Regions from separate parts of the Bradyrhizobium sp. 172 genome, predicted to be linked through region 3. Evidence: predicted binding sites of a transcription regulator. Region 3 holds the regulator's gene; each other region holds the start of a gene.
What was found. The regulator LexA, encoded in region 3, represses DNA repair genes until DNA is damaged. The targets are predictions, from matches to a motif close to TGTTCNNNNTGTGTTCNG.
Positions count from the first base shown of each region.

Region 1: IVB07_RS18800 (single-stranded DNA-binding protein) is a predicted target of LexA. The motif match lies at 1,687-1,704, and genes of this name have one in related genera.
Region 2: recA (recombinase RecA) is a predicted target of LexA. The motif match lies at 1,943-1,960, and genes of this name have one in related genera.

Region 1 covers NZ_CP064701.1:3,890,724-3,894,093, forward strand. Annotated here, with positions in the region: gene IVB07_RS18790 (outer membrane protein) at 1-395, opposite strand, end outside; gene IVB07_RS18795 (outer membrane beta-barrel protein) at 626-1,408, opposite strand; gene IVB07_RS18800 (single-stranded DNA-binding protein) at 1,868-2,365, shown strand; gene gyrA (DNA gyrase subunit A) at 2,736-3,370, shown strand, end outside.
Region 2 covers NZ_CP064701.1:2,937,037-2,940,406, reverse strand. Annotated here, with positions in the region: gene IVB07_RS13965 (hypothetical protein) at 1-676, opposite strand, end outside; gene recA (recombinase RecA) at 780-1,868, opposite strand; gene IVB07_RS13955 (hypothetical protein) at 2,133-2,300, shown strand; gene IVB07_RS13950 (DUF2798 domain-containing protein) at 2,938-3,195, opposite strand.
Region 3 covers NZ_CP064701.1:3,787,708-3,791,077, forward strand. Annotated here, with positions in the region: gene IVB07_RS18285 (hypothetical protein) at 120-554, opposite strand; gene lexA (transcriptional repressor LexA) at 1,049-1,750, opposite strand; gene glp (gephyrin-like molybdotransferase Glp) at 1,927-3,138, opposite strand.

The sequences.
Region 1 (3,370 bases), 100 kb from region 3:
ACGGCGTAGCCGATGCGGCCGCGCACGGTTCCCATCGCATCGGTTTTGGAGCTGAGGGTGGTGCTGACGAGGCCGAAGCCGGGGACGGCAACGGGGCCGGTGACCGACGCGCTGACATCAGCCCAGGAACCATCGGCCTCGACGCCGAGCACGACATTGCCGGTCTGCCAGTTGTAGCCGGCAGTACCGCCGACGAAGCCGCCCTTCATCTTCGGGTCGGTCGAGGAATTTTCCCAAGCGCCGCCACCGACGATACCGAGGTAGAAGCCGGTCCAGTTGTAGACCGAAGCCATGGCCACCGGGGCCTTGGTGTAGGGGCGCGCCGCGAGATCAGCGGCCGAAGCCGGGGCGGCGAGAGCGAACAAACAGGCCGAAGCCAACAAAACCTTTTTCATTTTCAACTAATCCCAGTCCCAGTTTCTGATTGTGCCTTCCACGATAGGGAGGGCATCGGACTCACTTGCCCAACTGATGCCGTACTTACACCAGTGAAGCCGCAAGTTGTGTCACTCAAAAGCAACAACGGTCGGAAAACGGAACGGTTATTGACCGATTAATATTGGAGAACTGCACAGCAAAAGGCCGGCGCAAGGCCGGCCTTCGAAGTGCGATATGTCCAGCGCGATCAGTACCTTGCGATGGCCGGACCGCCCCAGCGATAGTTCAAGCGCACCAGGCCCATGTCTACGTCCTGGCGAATCCGGTCGCTGCCGAATACCGCACCCGCGGGCGTTGTGAAGCCGATCGTGCGATCGCCAAGGAAGATGTGGTCGTACTCAAAGCCCAGCGACCAGTTCGGGGCGAAGCCGAATTCCAGACCGGCCCCGACCGTGCCACCCCAGCGAGTCTCCCGGGCCGAAGCCAGCAGCGCGCCCGCGCCGGGCGTACCCGCAGCAGCGTAGATGTCGTACTTGTCACCGACGACGGCGGCGCCGCCCTTCACGTAAAGCAGCACGTTGTTCCAGGCGTAACCGACCTGACCGGTGATGAGACCGAAAGCGTCGATGCGGGAACGGTTGCGATCACCCGTCACCAAAGCGGTACCAGGGAAGAGGGTGCTCACGTTGTCGCCCCGGAAGTCAGCCCAGTTGCCCTGGCCTTCCAGACCGAACACCCAATTGGCGGACTGCCAGCGATAGCCGATCTGGCCGCCGACGGTGCCCCCTGTTGCATTGTGACAGCCTTCGCCGACGAGAACGCCGGTCGCGGGCGTGACGAAGTCCCAGCACTTGTGGCTGGAGCCACCGCCGCCGTTGATGCCGATGTAGAAGCCGCTCCAGTCGTAGATGGCGGCAACCGCCGGCGGCGGGGCTTTGGTGTAGGGACGCGCGGCCATGTCCGCCGCGCTTGCGGGAGCCGACAAGCCCATCGCCACTGCACCGATTGCACAAATAAGAAGCTTATTCATTGCCAGTCTCCCCAGGTTTCGTCCGCTTCTTATTTCCCCGAAGCGGCTGATCAGGCGCGAGGGCCCATATGAACTAAGTCCGAGGCAACCGTAGCTCTACGGAGCGGCAGAGTCCGTCTCCCAAATGCAACAAGACCGGGGCAGTGCGAGTACCCATAACTTGCTGAATGTTAAGTTCTTTCTTCCATTTTTGGGAACCTACAAAGGTTCCAATCGACGTGTGCCTTTCCGCAACACATGTGGCCGATCGATCCCACGCCTTCAGATCTGTCTTCGCCAAGAACAAATCTGGAACGAACCGGAGGTCGATGCTATATGTGGGGATAACCGGAAGGGTGACGGCCTGATCGTCGTCCGCAAGTGTTCGGCGAGCGTATAGGGTCGCCTCAACAGGCACGGCGGAACGCGGGAGCGGACCGGCCTTCTTGAATTCAGTGGCATTCGGAGCGGAGAGCGGAGATGGCGGGAAGCGTCAACAAGGTCATTCTGGTTGGAAATCTCGGCAAGGATCCTGAAATCCGCCGCACCCAGGACGGGCGGCCGATCGCCAATCTGAGCGTCGCGACTTCGGAGACGTGGCGCGACAAGGCGACTGGCGAGCGCAAGGAAAAGACCGAGTGGCACCGCGTCGTGATCTTCAATGAAGGGCTCTGCAAGGTCGCCGAACAGTATCTGAAGAAGGGCGCCAAGATTTACGTCGAGGGTGCGCTCCAGACCCGCAAATGGACCGACCAGAGCGGTGTCGAAAAGTACTCGACCGAAGTCGTGCTGCAGGGGTTCAACTCGACCTTGACGATGCTGGACGGTCGTAGCGGCGGTGGCGGAGGCGGCAGCTTCGGCGACGAGCCGGGCGGCGATTTCGGCTCCTCCGGTCCGGTCAGCAGCACGCCGCGGCGCCCTGTTGCCGCCGGCGGCGGTGGCCGCAACAGCGACATGGACGACGATATCCCGTTCTGAGCGATTCCGCTCCAAGAACGCGGCGCCTGATGCGGACGCCCGGCCGGATGGGCGGCGCTTCTCATCTCATGTCAGAACATCCCACTAATCGACAGGACGGGCTCGGCATTTCCGGGCCCGCTTCATGTTTGGGGTGAGCTCGGATTGCGGCTTGGCAAACGCGCCGACGCGGCAAGCTCACCGCGCGGTTTTCCACGCGTGAGCGGCGATTTTGCAAGGCCGATGCGAGTGCTGTCCGAGACACCGCTCGCAAGGGCTTAAGTTGTTGGAAAAATAGGCGGAAAAAGCGCTTCCCAGAACGCCGCGAGGGTGGTTATCAGAGGCTCGATGCGCTATATGATTCCCAGATAAAACCTCACCGGATTTCCCCTTGGCTGACGACGACGACAAGCCCGGCGACCAGCCGGCGCAACCCTCGGATATTCGCCCCGTCTCCATCTTCGAGGAGATGAAGAAGTCCTATCTCGACTACGCCATGAGCGTGATCGTGGCGCGGGCGCTGCCTGACGCCCGCGATGGCCTGAAGCCGGTGCATCGCCGCATCCTGTACTCGATGAACGAGCAGGGGCACACGCCGGACAAGAAGTACGTCAAGTCCGCCCGCGTGGTCGGTGACGTCATCGGTAAATATCATCCGCATGGCGACCAGTCGATCTACGACGCCATGGTCCGGATGGCGCAGGACTTCTCCATGCGCGTGCCGCTGATCGACGGCCAGGGCAATTTCGGCTCGGTCGACGGCGATCCCCCGGCTGCCTATCGTTATACCGAAGCCCGATTGACGAAGGCGGCGCTGGCTCTGCTGGCCGACATCGACAAGGACACGGTCGACTTCCAGCCGAACTACGACAACAACGAGACCGAACCGTCGGTCTTGCCAGCCAAGTTCCCGAACCTTCTCGTCAACGGCGCCGGCGGCATCGCGGTCGGCATGGCGACCAACATCCCGCCGCACAATCTCGGCGAGGTCATCGACGCCTGCGTCGCGCTGATCGACAACCCCGC
Region 2 (3,370 bases), 850 kb from region 3:
GGTGAAACAACGCATTCGTGTTTGCAAACCCTCTGGCAAGGAGCTCCAGAAATCGCATCTCGGTCGCACCGAGACCCGTGAAAGGCGACGGCAGTTCTGCCAAGAGACCTAGCAAGGCCGGGCGCAGCATCAGCAATGCACTGAGATCCTGGTGAAGGAGATCGACGCACGCCTCAGGGGTCATCGCACGGTAGGCCGACCACGCCAACCGGGCAGTCTCGAACTCCTGGGCCCTAACAGGCACGACATGGATGTGCGGCTCGGACGCAGCGAGATCCTCGCCGTGTGCTGTCGTCAGCTCGGATGACACAAGTCGAAGTCGAAGCTTTGGCACCAGCGAGGAGCAGGAGCTGAGGTGGTCCAGCAGGCAGACGAGCTGCAATTGATCCCGGGGAGCTGGGTCGAACCAAAGTTCAACCACGTCATATCGCTCGCAGAAGTCTGCCAGGGACAAGTCTTTGCGGTCCTTGATACCCTTGGGCCAGCGGATGCCCCAATCGGACCAATGATCACCCGGCCCGAGATTCGCCGAACGCGCCGCGAAATAGGCTGCGAGCTTCTCGGGTGAGGGCAGCGGTCCCCACTCAAAGTGAAACGAGGATGAGATGACAAGCTCCGCCAACCCGGATCGTGCGAGCTGGCCTCCGGACGAACTGGTCAAGATCAGACGCTTCATCGCACCACCCGGTGCCCCCACGCCAAACGAAACAGGCGCCGAAGACGTCGGCAACTCAACGTCCTCAGCGCCCGCTCCTCGCGAAAAACTTTACTGCTGAAGCTTACTCGTCCGCCGGCTCCTCGCCGTCGGCGTCACGCTCGGGGCTGCCGGCGAGAATCTGCTCGGCGATCAGGCCGGAGTTCTGGCGGATCGAGGTCTCGATCTTGGCGGTGATGTCGGGGTTGGCCTTCAGGAACGCTTTCGAATTCTCGCGGCCCTGGCCAAGACGCTGGCTGTCGTAGGAGAACCATGCGCCGGATTTTTCGACGATGCCGGCCTTGACGCCGAGATCGAGGATCTCGCCCATCTTGGAGACGCCCTCGCCGTACATGATGTCGAACTCGACCTGCTTGAACGGCGGCGCCAGCTTGTTCTTGACGACCTTGACGCGCGTGGTGTTGCCGACCACTTCGTCACGCTCCTTGATCGCGCCGATGCGGCGGATGTCGAGGCGGACGGAAGCATAGAATTTCAGCGCGTTGCCGCCGGTGGTGGTCTCCGGCGAGCCGTACATCACGCCGATCTTCATGCGGATCTGGTTGATGAAGATCACCATGGTATTGGACTTGTTGATGGACGCCGTCAGCTTGCGCAGCGCCTGGCTCATCAGACGCGCCTGCAGACCCGGCAGCGCATCGCCCATCTCGCCCTCGAGCTCGGCCTTCGGCACCAGCGCCGCGACCGAATCGATCACCAGCACGTCGACCGCGCCGGAGCGCACCAGCGTGTCGCAGATTTCCAGCGCCTGCTCGCCGGTGTCCGGCTGGGAGATCAGGAGCTCGTCGATATTGACGCCCAGCTTGCGCGCATAGACCGGGTCGAGCGCGTGCTCGGCGTCGATGAAGGCGCAGATGCCGCCCTTCTTCTGCCCTTCCGCCACCGTGTGCAGCGCCAGCGTGGTCTTGCCCGAGGATTCCGGCCCGTAGATCTCCACGACGCGCCCCTTCGGCAGGCCGCCGATCCCGAGCGCGATATCGAGCCCCAACGAGCCCGAAGAGACCGCCTCGACATCCATCGAACGGTCGTTCTTGCCGAGCTTCATCACCGAGCCCTTGCCGAACTGACGCTCGATCTGGGAGAGCGCGGCGGCGAGAGCTTTACTCTTGTCCATGGAGGATCCTTCGACGATACGCAGGGCAGTGGTGGACATCGGGTCGTGCTCCTTATGACGAGGATTCGCGTGAGGGACAAACGATTGGCGAGGCGGCGCGGCGATAAAAACAATGTACCCTATTTGTTCTAGGTTCGCAATATGTTCTTTTGGGAATTTGCACGCTCTGGCTGACGCGCATCAAAGACGGATGACCCGCACACCGTCAGAATTCCGTCATCCTGCGGCACCGAACCTTTCGCGGTCTGCGGCCTTCTCCTGGATGGACTCTTGGATGGGACCGCAACTGAGGGGACTTCAGTCATGACGGACAACACGCATCACGATACGACCCGGCGCACTCCGCTGCTGGAGGCGGTGCGGGAGGAGCTGAGCAAGTTCGAGCGCAAGGAAAACGAGTTCCGCAAGAAAGACCGCGAAGAGCGTGCCGCCGAACTCCGTTTGCCGCTGGGCGCGATCAAGGTTCATTAGGCCGCTGGGACCGCGCTGGAGACGGTGCCGGAGCGGCCGCCCGTTGATCTCAGGGACTCGGCACGCGAATCGGGATTCGGAGTGGCCGTGGAAGGCGAGTCCGAGGAAATGTGGTATCTAAATACTACCAATAAGCCATTGATTGAGCGGGGAAATTTGTAGGCACGCTACTGTGCATGGGATTGTTTTCGCGTTTTTGAAAGGCGCGCACGGGCCTTTCCACCCTCGGAGCCATCTCCCGCTCCAACAGCGCCTACAGCAGAACCAGCAACCCGATGCCGATCACCAGCACGACGAAGCCAGCCGCCGTCGCGGCGGCGAATGACCGCTCTACGTTGTCCATGATGCCACCCCGTTGCCGGCACGCCACGTTTCCCCCATGGCAGCACCGTCGCCGCGAAATCTCGCCTGCGGTTGTGTCCTGAGTTGTGCGAACGGATGTCGAAATTGGGACCGGTGCGGGGCCAGTCTGCGGCCCCCGCGCTCCGGCTTTCGCTGCCACCGTCGAGCCTTGTCAGGCTGTCGTAAGCTGAGCCGGCTAGGGTCATCCGGCTATGGTGTTGCAGCCCAGCACCTCAGCCTCCAATAACCTTCTCCCCGCTTGGTTCTCCCAAGCGGGGTTTTTTCATTCCGATTTTCATGCCGGCCGACCGGTTTGCGAACCGCCCTCCTCCTGCGTCAGCCGCAGCGAGAAGGCGCGGATCGCCGGCGCTGCGAGCAGCACTATCGGCAGCATCGCCGCCCATGCGATCAGCCACGACACCATCCAGTGCGCCAGGAAGTCCAGCGCGTTCCCTGCGGGAAAGCTGGCGATGCCCGCGGCGATCAGCGAGGTCAGTCCGGACTGGATGATTCCGAACACGAAATGAGAATAGCGGCGGGGAATGCCCGGCATGACGCGTCCATGTTGCTTAGCCGCATCGGGCCAAGCAAGGCACATGCCGCCGCGTTCCGGAAGGTGCCCTTACCCATCCCAGGAACTCTGTTCTTGGCCGGAGAACCACGGGCATGAGGTCGCGCCGCCGCTGGGCGGCCGGCGTCTTTCGAATTTCGATTTCGTATGTTCCAGA
Region 3 (3,370 bases):
GCAGTGGTTCGGTGCGTCCGTTCGGATTCGCGGGGCGCAAACCACACCATCTCGCCGGCCACGGCCGGCGATGGCGATTCAATCCTGACCTCCGACCTCGTAGCCGGAGGGCGGCTCTGTCAGCCGATCGGCAGGTGCGTGACGGTCGGCTGCCTGTCGGCGGTGATCTGCGCCTTGTGCTCGCGCTCGGTGACCGACTGAGTCACCGGCAGTTGCAGCACCGTCGCGCGCTGGCCTTCGACGAGCTGCGTCACCAGCACGTATTTGCCGTCGGGGAATTCGATCGCATCATGATGGCGGTCGGGAACGTGCGGATCGATCTTGCCGAACTTGCCGACGCGGGAATTGATGGTGCGCGTCCAGATCCAGCGATTGTCGTAGCGGACGTCGTCGGCGAAGGCGAGCTCCGTCCCCGGCAGCAGGCAGACGGCGACGGACGGATCGGCTGCAGAGGCGAAGCCGCGCGTCGAGGTGCCGCGGAAGCTTGTCGTGACGATCGTCTCGCCGACTTCGGCGGGGCGCGACGCGACGGCATGTAGGCTGTAGTCACACATCGGGTGCTCCTCATGCTGGGATAGCAACCCGCGTCTCTTATCGAGGCGCAGGCCTCTATCAGAGTGGAAGCACGAACGCTGTGCTTGGTTGTGGGCAAATCTGCGGCTGGCTTCCGCAAGCCGCGATCACATTATCTTTCCCGAATTCAATAGGAACAAAGCTCGCCGCGATGCATTCGGGAGGCGCGTACGCGAACATTGCCAACTTGGCTGCAACGGCCGAACTTGACCGCTGGTCGCTGTTTCCTCGAACAACCGAGCCGCGAAGCGGTGCTGCTTGAAGCGGTGCTGCTTCGTCGGCGTGGCGAGGAGCCAGCGTTGGAGGAGGGGCCGGATAGTCTGTGCAGAACCAGAAAGGCTATCCAGCCGGAGCGGACGATGATCCGCTCCAATCTCTGACCGGCGATGCCGATCGGAAGCGCGCGAGGCGCCAAGCACCTCCGGCATGAAGTGCTTCCGATATGAAGTACTGCCGATAGAAAGGACTCCCGGTATCAGTACTTCCGGTAAAGCCCGATCAGCTTGCCCTGAATCTTCACCCGGTTGGGCGGCAGGATGCGGACCTCATAGGCCGCGTTGGCGGGCTCGAGCGCGATCGAGGCGCCGCGACGGCGGAAGCGCTTCAGCGTCGCTTCCTCGTCGTCGATCAGCGCCACCACGATGTCGCCGGTATCGGCGCTCTCGTTGCGCTGGATCAGGGCCATGTCGCCGTCGAGAATGCCGGCTTCGACCATCGAGTCGCCGCGCACTTCCAGCGCGTAATGCTCGCCCGAGCCGAGCATGTCAGGCGGTACGCTGATAGTATGGCTGCGGGTCTGCAACGCCTCGATCGGCGTGCCGGCCGCGATGCGGCCCATCACCGGCACCGCGACGGGACGTTCGCCCTCGTCAGCGGGCAGGCTCGCGCTCGCACGCACCTTGCCGAGATTGCCCTCGATGACGCTCGGCGTGAAGCCGCGGCGGCTGCCAGCGGCTGCCTGGAGCTCCGGCAGCTTGATGACTTCAATCGCACGGGCGCGGTTGGGCAGGCGTCGGATGAAGCCACGCTCCTCGAGCGCCGTGATCAGGCGATGGATGCCCGACTTCGAGCGCAGATCGAGCGCATCCTTCATCTCGTCGAAGGAGGGCGGCACGCCGCTTTCCTTCAGACGTTCACTGATGAACCGCAGAAGCTCGTATTGTTTGCGCGTTAACATCTCGACCAAAGTCCCCCGGTTGATGTCGTCCGATTCCGAGACGCTGAATTCGGCCATAAGCCGCTGCATGCTCGAAACAAATCATGAACAGACACTATATGTTCGATACATGTTCCGCAACTGCTTAATTTACCGTGAACAGAGCAAAGTGCGCGGAACGCGCGTTGCGGGGGCGCTCAGACGGGGAGCCGCAACACTTCGCAAGCCGTGCCGGCTTCGGCCTTCGGCGCGAATGGTGCGCGGACGAGAAGTACCTGTGCTGCAGCGAGATTCGCAAGCAGCGAAGAGTCCTGATGATTGACGGGAACAACGACGCGTGTGCCATCGTCACGCTCCTCAAGATGCGCGCGCAGATAGTCCTCGCGCTGGTCGTTGGCGCCGACGTCGCGGCCGAGCACGGCGCGTTCACGGCGATGGTGAATCACTGAACGGCCCGACAGGGCGCGAATCAGCGGCACCATGAACAGGAAAGCGCACACGTAGGACGATACGGGATTGCCCGGCAGGCCGATCACACCCATTGCGCCGAGTCGCCCGTGCATCATCGGCTTGCCTGGCCGCATCGCGATCTTCCAGAACGCCATCGCGATGCCTTCGTCCCGCAGTGCCTGCTGGACCAGATCGTGGTCGCCGACCGATGCGCCGCCGGTCGTGATCAGGACGTCGGCGCCGCTCTCGCGGGCGCGGCGGATGCCGGCGGTGGTGGCCTCGAGCGTGTCGGCGGCAATACCGAGGTCGATGGTCTCGGCGCCCTCGCTGCGGGCGAGCGCGTGCAGGGCGTAGCCGTTGGAATAGACGATCTGGCCGTGGCCGGGCGTGGTGCCCGGCATCACCAGCTCGTCGCCGGTGGCGAGAATCGCGACCTTCGGACGCCTGACAACGGCAAGGTGCGGATGATTCATCCCGGCGGCGAGCGCGAGGTCTCGCTCGGTCAGACGGCTTCCCTTGCGCAGGAGCACGTCGCCCTCGCGGAAATCGACGCCGGCGGGGCGGATGTGCCGGCCGGCGATCGCGGCTTCCTTGATCGTGATGCGCTTGCCGGCGGCGACCGTGTCCTCCTGGATCACGACGGCGTCCGCGCCAAAGGGAATGACGCCGCCGGTGAAGATCCGCACGGCCTCGCCGGCTCCGACCGTCCCCTCGAACGGTCGGCCCGCTGCGACTTCGCCGATGACGGTGAGCTCCGAATCGATCGTCGCGGCGTCGGCCGCGCGCACCGCGTAGCCGTCCATCGCCGACATCGCTTGCGGCGGCTGCGTGCGCCGCGCCACGACGTCACGCGCGAGCACGCGATGGTAGGCCTCGTCGAGGGAAATCATTTCTTCCGGCAGCGGCTCTGCACCCGCCAGCACCGCGGCAAGCGCGTCAGAAACCGGCATCAAGGCCACGGCGAAAACTCCTGCTCGGCACGTTCGGGCGAATGTTCCGCACGTCTTCTAGCCGAGCGCAGGCGCAGAGGCAAAAGCGGCTGAGCAGGCACAGTCATCCCGCCCCTTCACATTGTTCCGGAAGGCAGGATCAAGCGCGTCGCGGCATGATCCGAAGGAGGTCACAGATCGGCAGGAGAGTGGTCATGGAAGCGACGAAAATCATGGCAAGGCGAGAACGCGCCATGGCCTG